DNA from 3 places in the Jeotgalibacillus sp. 10bf12 genome. Region 2 is predicted to be linked to each of the others. Evidence: predicted binding sites of a transcription regulator. Region 2 holds the regulator's gene; each other region holds the start of a gene.

Region 1 (5,160 bases), 820 kb from region 2:
TTCACGTTTTGATGAGGCCGGATGTATATAAAGAAAATGAGACACCGGTTGAAAGGGGCTTTTTTGAAAATCAATTGATAAATGACAAACAGCATATCTTCGTGGCCTGCATAGACACTGACATAGCCGGTGTGATTGTAACGAAGGAAGAAGAGGTCCTTGAGAATACGTTTGTCAAAGCAAGGACAGTATTATTAATCCAAAGCTTATGTGTAGCTGAGATACATAGAAATAAGGGAATCGGAAAGAAGCTGACTGAATACGTTTTTGATTTAGGAAGAAGTCTTAAAGTAGATAGTATTGAGTTAGGTGTATTGGATGAAAATACAGCTGCCATTGAATTTTATCAGAGGGTTGGGATGAAAACGAAAAGCAGAAGAATGGAGATTTTGTTGTAGTAACTGATAAATTTCTTCATTAAAAAAGAAGCTTTATTTTCAAGCTTCTCTTCTGCAGTTTATTTAGTTGTGTAGTGTTAAAACTTTAACGGTCGTATATCTATCATTAAAGTTTTTTTACTTCATTCCCACAGTAAGCTGTTGAACTAAAGATTTTAACTTCACCGGGCTAAACGGTTTGGTGATAAAATGGTTGATCCCGCATTTACGTGCATTTTCCTGATCTTTCTGCTGCGTCATTGCGGTTAACATAATAATATGTTTAGGAAAGTGATCGCGCGACAGATTTTCTACTACTTCAATACCAGACAGCTTTGGCATAATGTTATCAATCACGCAAATATGGTATTCCTCATTCTTCAGTCTTTCTAAAGCTTCTTGGCCATCTGAAGCAAAGTCCAGTTCAGCATCTAATTCTTCCAGCGTGTCGCTAATCAGCATTCTTGAAAACTTTTCATCATCAGCGATTAGAATTTTCATCGTACGACCTCCCAGACAATACGCCTAAATAAAAATGTTATTTAAATAATATCTTGAACTAGATAGAAGTGAAAAACAAGTCATATTTGGTTTTTGTTATGTATGCAGAGATAGCAGAAGTAAGGAGAGCTAAGGTGATTAGGTGAGATCCTTTAACATAAAAAAGCGAAATCCGAGTTAATTAACCGGACTTCGCTTTCTCAATTAATTCACTTTCGCAAAACCAAATCCAGAAGCTATGTCGTCACCAACAGAAGAGCTGCGTCCGCCGAGGATATCATTTACTTTCGCGCGGTTTTGAAGCTCAGTACGAAGCTGGACGTGAGAGAAACCTGGGTTTTCTGCCCATACTTTAGCTGCAAGTCCTGCTACGTGTGGAGATGCCATTGATGTACCGCTGATTGTGTTATAACCGCCATTTGGCCAAGTTGAGAAGATTGCTGCACCTGGAGCAGAAATTTCAACGTCACCTTCCTGGATCAGGTAGTCGCCAGCACCGTTACGAACGCCTCTTGAAGAGAAATCAGCTACACGGTATGTACCGTTTTCAAATCTATTCTCAAGTGCTGCAACTGCAACTGCATTTTGAAGTGCACCAGGGTAGCCGATTGAACCAGCGCGGAAGCCTGAGTTACCAGCTGCTGCTACTACCAGAACGCCTTTACCATATGCATAGTTTACTGCATCTTCAATTAATGGGCTGTTTCCTGATGAACCAAGAGACATGTTGATCACTGTTTTTGTGCCGGTTGCAACAGCCTGATCAGCTGTGTGGCGGATTGCCGCTGCGATATCATCTGAGTAACCAGAACCGTCATCTCCAAGTACTTTGTATGCCCAAAGATCTGCATCCGGTGCAACACCGTATACGCCTGAACCGTCACTACCGCCATCTGCAAGTACAGAACCTGCAACGTGTGTACCGTGACCATCCACATCATTACATGATCCGTTTACAAGCGGAGTCGCCTGTGTGAAGTCTTTACACTGCTCAACTGTTCCCTGAAGGTCATGGTGCCCCGTGAATACACCTGTATCAAGTACTGCTACATTGATGCCTGAACCACCTGATGTTGCAGTAACATTAGCATCATTATAGATTGCTTCAATGCCCCATGGTGTCTGGTCAGCCGGTGCAGAGAATGCAGTCGTTACATTTTCATTGCCTCTGAGTGCATCAACTGACACCTCGTCCACTTTTGTCAGTTTCAGATTCTTATTGTTTTGAAGGGCTTTGAATTGCGCCTCGTTCATGTCAGTTGAAAATCCATTCGCGCTCAGTTCCCAGCGAGAATCATATTGTTTTTGCAATGACTCTTTCGTTTTTTTAGCTGATTCTCCTGATACCTCTACATATACGCGGAACTTTTCAGCGTTGTTAGACTGTTGATCAGGTGCTGCACTTGCCCCCGCTGGTACTGCCAGGCTTGCTGCTAATAATAAACTCATCATGACACTTCTCGACTTTTTCAATTCCTTCGACTCCTTTTGTCTAAATATTTTGTGAATAGACTCATCCTAACAAAAGCCGCGGGTCTTGTTTATCGGGAAAATTGAAGAGAGGAGGATACGGCAAAGGGGTATAAAACCCTTTATTTGTAAGGGTTTGTACGGAGTGTGGGGGATTGCCTCCTATGCGGGTTGGGAAAATTTCAGAAAAAGCGCCGGAGTCATATCTGTTTTTTTGTATAAAAATTTTATAAGGCTGAATAAAAGTGGTTTTAAAAGGATTATTTTTCTATAACTTTACATTTCATCCTTTAATCATTATTGTATATCTGCATTTATTTTTAAAATTCTAATTGATAAAAAGAACATTTGTTCGTATAATTTTCTTAAAAGTGGGTAATAGTATTAAAAGAAACTTACGCTGAATAGAGGAGTGAGGGTGATGGAAGTTGACTATTCTCTTGAAAAGAAAAAAGAAATTCTTTGCGTGGATATGAGAAGCTTTTATGCAAGCTGCACAGCAGTTGAACTTGGTCAGGATCCTTTGACATGTAAGATTGCGATCATCGGCAACCAGGAGCAAAAGGGCAGTGTCGTGCTTGCCGCTTCTCCGCGTGCGAAAAGTGAGCATGGTATCAGAACCGGCACAAGACGTCATGAGATCCCCGACATACCTGATCTTCAATTAATTGAACCGGATATGGGACAGTATCTCAGGCTGTCCACTGAAATAACGAAGATTTTTACAAGGTTCGTTCCAAAAGAAAATATACACGTTTACAGCGTGGATGAAAGTTTTATTCAGGTGGATGGTACTTCTTCGTTGTGGGGAGGACCGCATGCTGTCGCACGAATGATCTCTGATGATATGATGCGTGAATTTGGTTTGCCGTGTGCAATCGGAATCGGACCAAATATGCTGATCGCCAAGCTTTGTCTTGATCTTGAAGCGAAAAAGAAAGGGATCTGTGAATGGACGTTTGAGGATATTCCAAAGAAACTCTGGCCGCTCCAGCCTCTTTCAGCGATGTGGGGAATTGGACGCCAGCTTGAAAAACGCTTGAACCGGATGGGGATTTATTCAATTGGTGACCTTGCAGCCCATGATCTCAGTCATCTTGAATCAATTTTTGGCGTGATGGGCAATCAATTGTATTATCACGCACACGGAATTGACCGCTCAGAGATCGGCGCACCAATTATTCAGGGACAGGTGAGCTATGGAAAGAGTCAGATCCTTCTCAGAGACTACAATAAAATAGAAGAAATTGAAGCAGTGCTGCTTGAAATGTGTGAGGAAGTAGCAAGAAGAGCGAGGAACAAACATCTAGGCGGTCGTACGATTCATTTAGGAGTTGGCTACAGCAAGCGCACACCAATCAAACCATTCCACCGCTCAAAGTCACTGGATAAACCGACGTCGATTACGATGGAAATTTACGAGGTATGCCTTGAGATCCTCCATGAAAACCTGCAGCCATTTCCAGTCAGAAAGATTTCTATTTCATTAACTAATCTGGCAGATGATTCAGCGCTGCAGCTGGATCTGTTCAATCCCGGCCGCGAAAAAGTGCACCGTCTTGGCTACGTCATGGACGACGTACGACAGCGCTTCGGCTCCACTGCACTGCTCAGAGCTATTTCCTATACAGAGGGCGGGACAACGAGAAGAAGATCCAGATTAATTGGCGGGCATATTTCGAAGAAGGAGTCGATGAGTTGAATATGAATGTATGCAGAGGATATATTAAGTGAAGAGCGAGGGGGGAGGGCAGACGTAGTCTTCGCTGCAAAGCAATACTTCCTCTAACGAAAAATGATACAAATTATAAATTAACATAGGTATATGATCTATAAATTTCAATTTCATCTAGTAAGCCCCTTCATTTTCTAGTAGGAAAGAGCCTGAAGGTGATGGGGATTATACACTGGCGGAGCTGATAGTATTAATTGCAGGTCCGGTTGCATTTGTCATCGGATTGATTGTTTTTGCTGTATCGTTTAAAGGGAAAAAACCTGCAGATGAAACGTAGCGAAGTAAGGATCTGTCAATTCCTTTGTAAATCAAACTCGATCTCTCAACCAACTTTCATACCTTCCGAATCACAAACCCTTTCACCATTGTTCTTAAAATTTCAATCAGCTGAAGCGACAGATTTTCAGGAGTGAGGTTATAGTCATTACGGATCCACTCTGTGATGAGGCCCGCGGTGCCATGTGCCATGTATTTTTTATGTGCTTTCGTATTCAAATGACTGCTATTGTCTAATGTGAATTCAAATTGTTTTTCAAGCACCTGATAGATCGCATCAGGCAGGTCGTGATGGATGCCCGGGATCGTATCATCTGTGAGAACAAGATCGAAGTAAGCACGATTTTCTTTAATGAAATAGATCAGATCATACGAATGTGCGTTCATTTCTTCTGTTTTAATTACTCTGCCAAGCGCATACTTTTTTGTGCTGGTATCAATGATCCCCTCAAACATCTCTTTTCTAAGTTCTTTAGCAAGGTCCTCTTTATCTAAGAAATAATAGTAGAAAGTCGTCCGGTTATACTGAGCACGATTCACAATATCTGTGACGGTCACATGCTGGTATCCTTTTTCGGCTACAAGTGAAAGGAATGCCTGCTTCAGGTGTGATTTGGTCCGTAATGTTTGTCGGTTTTCGTTATACGGTTTCATTTTATTACCTCTCAGTCAACAGATTGTATAGATGTGTCGGATCAGGCAACACTGACAGAAGTATTACTGATTGAAGGACAACTGAACTGCGCTTACAATAAGTATGTAAGCGGATTCATATCAACAGGTTGTTTTGATTTTAACATT
Region 2 (5,160 bases):
AAACGCTTTTTCACGTTTTTCGGCAGAACAGACTGCTTATAATCAGCTGACTGCTTTTCGAAACGGTCCCAGGATGGCATAGAAACCACTGCAGCATCAATATTTTTCTCACGAAGTGATTGTTGAGCTTCATAAGCAAGACCCACTTCAGATCCACTTGCCAGCAGAAGAACATCTGCTTCATCCTTGCCGGATGGAGAAACTACATATGCACCTTTTTTAACACCTTCATAAGCGCTCTTAGCAGTACCAGGCAACGTCGGAAGACCCTGACGTGTTAATACAAGCGTTGTAGGGTGATCCGTTGCTTCCATTGACAGCTTCCATGCAGCAGCAACTTCATTGCCATCAGCTGGTCGGACTACTGACAATCCAGGCATTGCTCTAAGTGATGGTAATTGCTCAACAGGCTCGTGTGTCGGACCATCTTCACCGACTGCAATACTATCGTGCGTAAACACATAAGTAACCGGTACACCCATTAATGCAGATAATCTGATGGCAGGTCTGACATAGTCACTAAACACGAAGAATGTACCACCATACACACGTAGTCCCCCATGAAGCGCCATACCGTTTAAAGCAGTGCCCATTGCGAATTCGCGTACACCAAACCAGATATTTCTGCCATCTGGCGTTTCCGGAGTAAAGTCAGCTTCATCTTTCATCATCGTGTTATTAGATCCAGCAAGGTCTGCTGAACCTCCGAACAATGTTGGCACAGTTTTAGAGATCGCATTTAATACCTCTCCTGAAGATGCACGGCTTGCAAGTGATTTACCTTCCTCATATACAGGAAGATCCTGATCCCAATTGTCAGCCAGTTTTCCGTTAATCGCATCTTCAAGCTCCTGCGCTAATTCAGGATAAGCAGATTTGTAGCTTTGAAACTTTTCATTCCAATCTTTCTCTTTCTCACTGCCATTTTGAACAACAAGCTCTTCAAAACGCTTATAGACTTCATCTGGCACATAAAATGCCTCTTCTGCTTCCCATTGGTAAGCTTCTTTAGCAAGTGTCGCTTCGTCTGTACCTAGTGGAGCACCGTGTGCTTTTGAAGTACCAGCTCTGTTAGGTGAACCGAAACCGATCACAGTTTTAATTTCAATCATCGTAGGACGGCTTGTATCAGCTTTGGCTTCTTTAATTGCATCTGCAACTTCAGCTACATCATTACCATCTTCTACGCGGATATACTGCCAGTTATATGATTCAAATCTCTTTTTAACACTCTCCGAAAACGAGCGGTCAAGATCGCCGTCAAGGGAGATATCGTTTGAATCATAAAGAACGATCAATTTATCAAGCTGAAGATGTCCTGCAAGAGAAGCCGCTTCAGAAGAAACACCTTCCATCAGGTCACCATCACCACATAATGTATAAGTATAATGGTCAACTACATTATGGTTTTCACGGTTGTACTTGGCACTTAAATGCTTTTCAGCCATTGCCATTCCTACAGCCATACCAATTCCCTGTCCAAGCGGTCCAGTAGTTGCCTCTACGCCTTTCGTATGTTTGTATTCAGGGTGACCTGGCGTTTTAGATCCCCATTGTCTGAAGTTCTTAATTTCATCAAGTGATAAATCATATCCGGAAAGATGCAGCAGGCTGTAAAGAAGCATAGAGCCGTGTCCTGCTGAAAGTACAAAACGATCACGGTCAAACCAGTCTGGATTTTTCGGGTTGTGATTCATAAATTGAGTCCATAGGGTATATGCAAATGGAGCAGCCCCCATTGGCAGTCCCGGATGACCGGAGTTCGCTTTATCAATTGCATCAATTGATAAAGTTCTGATTGTGTTAATTGCTAAGTCGTCTGTCTTGTTAAACATCATCTACATCCTCTCTAAACTCACGTGATACGTCTTATTGTACAAAAAAAAAGAAGAGATGTACAAACATCTCTTCTTTTAATCATAATTCTCTAGATCCGTGGGCTATATAGGGAGATAATTAGTTCATTTTATTCCTGCTTTTTGCATCCTTGAGCTTTTGTGGCGTTACATCTTTACCTTCCGGGTCAACAACAGTCACATTTTCAATGGTCTGTTTCATTGAACCTCTGAATGCCTGTAAATATTCCTGTCTCAAAGCCCTTTGTTCCTCAGCTTCAATCTTTGTTAGCGTATCTTCTTTTGATTTTTTTGACAGTTCATTAATTCTTTTAATTTTCTCATTAGATAACATGTCTTTCACCCTTTCTTTCAGGTAAGCTTCTATGTATGTTAAAAGAAAGGGGAAAGTTTGACAAGTAATATGTTTACTTCGCTTCTGAATCCATATATTCAGTATACCTTCTATGAACAGTCGCTTTGGAAACCGGATGACCCAGCCCGCGTAAAACAGATGAAATCTCCTGGAATGTTAGACCGTTACCGCGCAGTCTTACAATTTCATCTACAGGGATTTCTATCTTTTCTCTTCCTTCTTTATTCCCGCGATTTTTCAGATTCTTGTGAGGTTTGAACCCCTTTTCAACTGCCCGCTTCATCCCTCTTTTTATCTTCAGGTTATGAAGTTTTCTCTGATGCTCCTCAACCATACTGACAATCTGCAGGATCATTGAATCTGATTCAGACAGCTGCAATTCACCATCATGAGCGATTGTATATATCTTTATTCCTTCTTTTTGGAGCGTGTGTAACAATGCGATCTTTGCATTTCCGCGTCCTATCCGGGTTTCATCCTGAATCAAAAGACCTTCTGCTTCATATAAACGTACATGATCAAGCAGTTCAAAAACACCTTCACGATCCAGGTCATATCCACTTTCTTTTTTACTGATAATCGAAACGACCTGATAGTTCATTTTATCAGCAAGAATTTTCAATTCATCTTCCTGCCGGGAAAGTGAAGTTTCCTGAGTTTCTTTTTCAGTACTGACTCTGCAGTAAATAATTACTTTCAACACGATCACTCCTTATTTCCGATCAGATGCCAGGTGAATCGCGTCATCACTGAATTTAAACGCCTCCTCGGGTACAGGGAGCTCCAGCTGTTCTCCTGCCACGATCAGATGTGAGGACAGCCCGTTATGTTCGGTTACCCATTCTATAAACCCCTCAGGCGTCATAGAAGTATGGCTGGCGTATTCTTCAGCATACGCCCAAAGCGTGTCCCCTTTTTGCACTGTAATTTCTGCATACGTTGCATCACTATTAGCTGTATTAGTAAAAACAAGAAATAAGCTGAAAAAAAGTGCAGTCACCACGAATAGAATAACAAATGAATATTTTCTCCACAATGCAGTCATTATTGATCGCCTCCATCGAATATGTGTTCGCTTTTGTTAATTCGAGTATAATACGAACATTTGTTTTGGTCAACATAAAAATCGAACTTATGTTTGTATTTTTAAAAACCATATGCTATAATTTAGAAAAGTTTTTAACTGAAAAGAGGTGCTGCAATATGAAGAAATTATCAAAACGCCAGCTTGATATATTAAACTTTATAAAACGTGAAGTTCAGGATAAAGGTTATCCGCCTTCCGTCCGTGAAATCGGACTTGCTGTTGGTTTAGCTTCAAGCTCTACGGTGCACGGACATCTTGCAAGACTTGAGAGTAAAGGATTAATCAGAAGAGATCCTACAAAACCAAGAGCAATTGAAGTTATTTCTCTAGAAGAGGAAAAAATTCCAACTCAACGCGTAGTCAATGTACCACTCGTTGGTAAAGTAACAGCAGGCTCACCTATTACTGCAATTGAAAATGTAGAAGAATATTTTCCTCTTCCTGAAAGGCTTGCATCTTCAGATGACGCCGTGTTCATGTTGGAGATCATGGGAGATTCTATGATTGAAGCAGGAATTTTAGACGGGGATCTTGTAATTGTTAAACAACAAAACACTGCTAACAATGGTGATATTGTTGTTGCAATGACTGATGAAGATGAAGCAACTGTTAAACGTTTCTTTAAAGAAAAAGACTTTGTCAGACTACAGCCGGAAAATTCCTCTATGGCACCAATTATTCTTAATAATGTATCCATACTCGGAAAAGTTGTAGGGGTATACAGACAGGTTCATTAAAAAAGCTGAACGCTTTGACATAATCGTCAAAGCGTTCAGCTTTTTTAATTTTCCCCAGATATATTACCGGTTTGATAACACTTTCTTTATATAAATTGCAACTTCCTCTGGACATTCTATAGGTAGCATATGCCCGCCGCTTTCAAACATATGAGTTTTACAGGTTCTGATCTTATCCTCTGCTTTTTCCAGCAGTTTAAAAGGATCATATATCACTTCTTCGCGGCCGACTGCAATATTTACTGGCATCATCAGCGATGCAAGTTCTTCTTTTTTAAACATTTTCGGCGGTGTCATGACATATTCCCAGCTGACATATTTTTGACCAATATAGTAAAGCTTAAAAAGCTTTTCATGTTCGTCTCGCCTTCTCACAGTCAGCCACCTGCAAAAATGATTAACAATCACTGACTCCCGGGGAATCAGATTAGTCAGCATAAGTCTTGAATAGAAAGATAAGTTCATTCTTTTGATTGAAGCAGCAGGCGACAAAACAATCAGTGATTTAACACGATCAGGTTTTAGAATGGCATAATTCAGTGCATGCCACCCGCCGTTTGAATGCCCTACGATTGTAACACTTGCAAGATTTAAGGCATCAAACAGCTCAGTAATCCATGTACTGTAATCTTCACGTTCATTTAGATGTTCTTTCGTGTTGCTATGATTAAATTCTCCGAGTACATTAACAAAATATAATCTGTAATCGCCTATAAGGTTGTTGGCTACTGCATACCATTCAGCTGAACTAAAACCAAAAGCATGAAAAAATATAATCGGTTCTTTATCCTGGTCACCACAAGTTAAGACTGATACATCTCCAAATGAGGTGTCAATAGTGTTTTCTTCATAAGGGATATCCCATAATTCCATTACTTTATCTTGTGCGTTCGAATATTTCTTATATCCTTCTTTTGATTTAAAACCTCTATATGTGTCTGCCATGAAAATCCCCCCCTCTATTTGATATACCCATTTTTTTTAAAAAGTGTCCTTATACATAAAAAAACCGGAAGCTGAACAGCTTCCGGTTTCTGAATGATTAATACATTTCTAAATACTGTTCTCTCTCCCATGGGTGAACCTGTGTGCGGAACATATCCCATTCGATTTCTTTTGCTTCAA
Region 3 (5,160 bases), 900 kb from region 2:
CGGCGAATTGAATGAGAACATACGCGGCTCAAGCTCTTCAATTGAAAAGCCGCAAATCGGGCAGGCGTGATGTTCATTAAATTTGATTTCCTCTTCACCAATGACATCCACAATGACATTCCCGTCTCCAAGCTTCAGTGCAGCTTCGAGTGAATCTGCCAGACGTGCTTCAGCACCTTCTTTTACGACAATACGGTCAATGATCACTTCAATGGAATGCTTTTTATTTTTATCAAGCTCAATGTCATCACCGATATCCATCATTTCACCGTTCACACGTACACGTACATACCCCTGCTTTTTCACGTCTTCAAGAATTTTTGCATGGGTTCCTTTACGTCCTGAAACAAGTGGTGAAAGAACCTGGAGCTTGGTGCGTTCAGGATATTCATAAATCCGGTCTACCATCTGTTCAACTGTCTGTGAGGTGATTTCAATGCCGTGATCAGGACAGACCGGTCTGCCGACACGTGCAAATAACAATCGGAGGTAGTCATAAATTTCAGTAACAGTTCCGACTGTTGAACGCGGGTTTCTGCTGGTTGTTTTCTGATCAATTGAAATCGCCGGTGATAATCCTTCGATTGTATCGACATCCGGCTTATCCATCTGGCCGAGAAATTGTCTTGCATAAGCAGAGAGCGACTCAACATACCGTCTCTGCCCTTCCGCATAAATCGTGTCAAATGCGAGTGATGATTTACCTGATCCTGAAAGACCTGTCATCACAACGAGTTTGTCACGCGGAATTTTTATATCAATATTTTTAAGATTATGAGCGCGGGCGCCCTGTATAATAATCTGATCTTTACCCATAGTCAGGTCATCCTTCCGCTTTCAGTTCTAAAACGAGGTCACGCAGCTCAGCCGCTTTTTCAAAATCAAGCGCACGTGCTGCTTCCTTCATTTCAATCTCCATTGACTCAATGACTTTCGCACGTTCCTGCTTAGACATCTTCTTCATCTGCTCAGCAGGTGATACATATTCTTCCGCTTCTTCAACCGCGTGCGTTGCACGGATCACATCACGGATTTCCTTATTAATCGTAACAGGTGTAATGCCATGTTCTTCATTATAAGCAATCTGTTTCTCACGTCTTCTCGCTGTCTCTTCCATCGCACGCGACATAGAGTCAGTCACTTTATCTGCATATAAAATGACGTGACCATTTGAGTTACGTGCAGCTCGGCCCATTGTCTGGATCAATGAACGGTCAGAACGGAGGAAGCCTTCTTTATCCGCATCTAAAATTGTAATAAGTGACACTTCAGGAATATCCAGTCCTTCACGTAAAAGGTTGATTCCGATTAACACATCATATTTACCAACCCGCAGATCTCTGATGATTTCAATCCGCTCAAGCGTCTTTATTTCTGAATGGAGATACTGAACTTTAATGCCGATTTCCTTCAGATAATCAGTAAGATCCTCAGACATTTTTTTCGTCAGAGTTGTGATCAGCGTTCGTTCATTTTTCGCAATCCGCTCCTGGATTTCACCAAGCAGGTCATCAATCTGACCTTCACTCGGGCGGATTTCAACGGTTGGATCTAGCAGCCCGGTTGGACGAATGATCTGCTCAACCATTTCATCAGTGTGCTCCATTTCGTATGGACCCGGTGTTGCTGATACATAAATGGCATTATGCACATGCTTTTCAAATTCATCAAATTTCAATGGGCGGTTATCCATCGCGGAAGGAAGACGGAAGCCGTGATCTACAAGCACTTTCTTCCTCGCCTGGTCCCCGTTATACATTCCGCGTACCTGAGGGAGCGTTACGTGTGATTCATCAATGACTAAAAGAAAATCATCCGGGAAGTAATCCAGCAGTGTATAAGGCGTTGCACCTGCTTCGCGCAGTGTCAGGTGTCTTGAGTAGTTCTCAATCCCTGAACAAAAGCCCATCTCCCTCATCATCTCAAGATCATAGCGCGTACGCTGTTCAAGGCGCTGCGCTTCAAGCAGCTTATCTTCTTCCTTCATGATCTTCAGCTGTTCTTCAAGCTCTTTTTCAATGTTTTCAATTGCGACACGCATTTTTTCTTCACGCGTGACGAAGTGGGATGCCGGGAATACTGCCACATGATCGCGATCACCAAGAATTTCGCCTGTCAGGGCATCCACCATTCTGATCCGGTCAATTTCATCACCGAAAAACTCTACGCGAATACAGTGCTCATCATTTTTAGCAGGGAAGATTTCAACTACATCCCCGCGCACACGGAACGTTCCGCGGGTAAAAGCAATATCATTGCGCTCATACTGAATGTCAACGAGTCTTCTAAGCAGCTGGTTCCGTTCAATTTCCATTCCGACACGAAGTGAAACAACGAGTTCTTTATATTCTTCCGGCGAACCTAAGCCATAAATACATGAAACGGACGAGATAATAATGACATCATCACGCTCAAACAGTGAAGATGTCGCTGAGTGACGCAGCTTATCAATTTCATCATTGATGCTTGCATCTTTTTCTATAAACGTATCGGTCTGAGGCACGTAAGCTTCAGGCTGATAATAATCATAATAGCTGACAAAATATTCAACAGCGTTATTTGGGAAGAACTCTTTAAACTCACTATAAAGCTGTCCGGCAAGCGTTTTGTTATGGGCAATGACCAGCGTTGGTTTTTTCACTTCCTGTACAACATTCGAAACCGTAAAGGTCTTCCCTGTACCAGTCGCACCAAGCAGTGTCTGATGCCGCTTCTTCTTTTCAACACCCTCTACAAGCTTCTTAATTGCAGCAGGCTGATCCCCCGCCGGCTGATATTTTGATTGCAAATCAAATTCCTGCACCATTCTTTCAACGCCTCCTATAAATCTTTCCGATAAAACCTTCTTCTATATTCATACCCTTTATGATGAAATGAAACAGGGTTTTAAGCAAATTAATTGTCTCAACTAGTTTACCACCATGAGATTAAAAATAACAGCAAAAAGCGAACATACATTCCCGGTGGGTTTTTAGTGGTGTGGTTGAGAGGGTTTGAGACATGTTGGAGGACGGATCAATACATTCTGGCGGCGGGGATTGCTAGATTCTCAGTATACAAAGCGACAACTCCACTATCCCAATAAAAAACAGCGCCGAATCTATGCGATTCCGCGCTGTTTTTCTGTGTAGTTCTTCATATATCGGTTGACGTACCAGAGACCGAGTGTCAGTGAAGCTGCATCGACAATGATGACATACCAGCTGCCTGTATAGCCTTTATAAGAAGAGCCGGCAATCAGTGCAATGGTCAGCAGCATTGCAATAGTGCGGCTGTATGTGATTCGGGTAAATAGGATAACGAGTAATGCTGGAAGAAACATGGCCATTAGAATTTTTGTGCCCATTTCATCACCTCACGATACAATCATACTGAACTCATTTTGATGCTGCAATAAGATTTTCCGTTATTTTGCTTAATTCTGAGTGAGGAATAAACTTTTCAGCGAGCATATCAGGCAGCACACTCTCGAGGAAAAACGCCACGCTCGTCATTTCGCTGAACTTCAGGATGGTGGATAATGCCTCCTGATAGATCTCAAGAAAGATCGGCTCAGGGTTTCCTTTTTGTATTTCACCAAATGATTCATACAGCAGATCAATTTTATCCGCGACAGATAAAATACTCCCTTCAAGCGTGCGATCCTTCCCCTCTTTAAAACGCGCAAGGTAAATCGACTGATACTCCTCAGGAAATTCTGTCTGCACGAACCGGTGCGCCATTTCCTCCTCAACCTCACTGAACAGACGGTTTAGTTCAGAGGATGCGTATTTAACCGGCGTTTTGATATCACCCGTAAAAATCTCAGGGTAATCATGATTCAACGCTTTCTCGTAAAGGTTTTTCCAATTGACGGTTTTACCGTGGTGCTCTTCAACTGTTCCGAGAAACTGGGCAATCTTTGTCACTTTAAATGAATGAGCGGCAACTGTGTGTTCATTGTATTTAAACTTGCCGGGACAGCGGTAAAGCTTTTCCATATCCGATAAACTTTTAAAATAATGATGAATCCCCATAAGCTCACCCCGTTAATTTTAGCTAATCGTAGCATTCACAGTGTGTAAAGTACAATACATAATATGTGAAAATTTTGCTAAAGGATTTGGGTGGAGAGCGGGGAGGTTGTTTTATTTAGTCACCTTTGATTGTTATTCCATCACCTTTTATTTTATTCGATCAGGTTTATTGTCAATTCAGCCTCAGCCGCTTTGCATATAGTTCATTCTTACACCTTTTAACTTTTATCTATCATCAATCAAATTTATTCAATCATCTTTCTCATTATTCGATGCAGCTGGGCCAAAATAAAAACAGCCCGATTACTCAGGCTGTCTCACGTTTACGATCTTCAATTAAAATCAAACCAAGCTGATAGTGCTGACCTTCATACAAGGCAGCCTGCGTATAGCGGATTTCGCCTGCATGATTGTACACTTCAAGCTTAGTGTGCGCACGGCTTTTCTGAACCGCTTCATAAAATTCACGCTCGTTCCTGACGACAATACCATTCACCTTATGAACCATTTCACCACGTGCCAGACCCATTTTTGCAGCCGGCGTGTCAGGAAGCACATCAATAATCATGACGCCCTTGTCTCCGTTCAGAAAGTGAAAGCCGGATTTTCTGCAGACTGCACGTGTTTTAAGCAGAATGAACAGTCTGCCAGCAAAAGCGATGCCAAACGCTGCGTAGATCAGATATGGTGCCCAGAGCGAACCCGCTGCGATTACAGCAGAAAGTACGCCAAGCCATACTACCTGAGAACCGGTTGACTGTAAGATACTTTTTGGCAGGTCATGGACAACCGTTAACTGATAACCGAGTATAGCCGGGAAAATCAGCAGCGAGAACGTATCACCTGAACCGATGAGCGGCCACCAGCCTGCTTCATTAATCAGTCCATTTGGTACAGGAATCAGTAATGGTACAAGCCAGATTCTCTTAGTAAAAAATGCGCCTGCCTTCATCCCGCGTGGCGTCCGTACTAAGCGGGGTGACGTCTGTTTGACTGAGTTCAGCTGAATCATTAGCCCTTCAGCAATCAGCAGTAACCCCATAAGGATTCCTGCAGCTGTAAATACTTCAGGCAATGAAGGCACCAGGTCAGGAAGCGTTACATTAAAACGATCGAGACCAATGATTGCTGCGAGCACAAAAGG

The links. The regulator LexA, encoded in region 2, represses DNA repair genes until DNA is damaged. The targets are predictions, from matches to a motif close to CGAACATATGTTCG.
Region 1: DH10bf12_RS08395 (Y-family DNA polymerase) is a predicted target of LexA. The motif match lies at 2,690-2,703, and genes of this name have one in related genera.
Region 3: uvrB (excinuclease ABC subunit UvrB) is a predicted target of LexA. The motif match lies at 2,948-2,961, and genes of this name have one in related genera.

What each region holds. Positions count from the first base shown of each region.
Region 1 is NZ_CP200276.1:1,589,834-1,594,993, forward strand. It holds gene DH10bf12_RS08380 (GNAT family N-acetyltransferase) at 1-398, shown strand, start outside; gene DH10bf12_RS08385 (response regulator) at 516-878, opposite strand; gene DH10bf12_RS08390 (S8 family peptidase) at 1,083-2,351, opposite strand; gene DH10bf12_RS08395 (Y-family DNA polymerase) at 2,770-4,050, shown strand; gene DH10bf12_RS08400 (TetR/AcrR family transcriptional regulator) at 4,417-5,013, opposite strand.
Region 2 is NZ_CP200276.1:2,412,678-2,417,837, reverse strand. It holds gene tkt (transketolase) at 1-1,835, opposite strand, end outside; gene DH10bf12_RS12505 (DUF896 domain-containing protein) at 1,957-2,190, opposite strand; gene DH10bf12_RS12500 (YneB family resolvase-like protein) at 2,264-2,911, opposite strand; gene yneA (cell division suppressor protein YneA) at 2,924-3,256, opposite strand; gene lexA (transcriptional repressor LexA) at 3,415-4,035, shown strand; gene DH10bf12_RS12485 (alpha/beta fold hydrolase) at 4,099-4,980, opposite strand; gene glnA (type I glutamate--ammonia ligase) at 5,078-5,160, opposite strand, start outside.
Region 3 is NZ_CP200276.1:3,314,421-3,319,580, forward strand. It holds gene uvrA (excinuclease ABC subunit UvrA) at 1-816, opposite strand, end outside; gene uvrB (excinuclease ABC subunit UvrB) at 824-2,806, opposite strand; gene DH10bf12_RS17390 (CsbA family protein) at 3,101-3,346, opposite strand; gene DH10bf12_RS17395 (HD domain-containing protein) at 3,378-4,016, opposite strand; gene DH10bf12_RS17400 (hypothetical protein) at 4,324-5,160, opposite strand, start outside.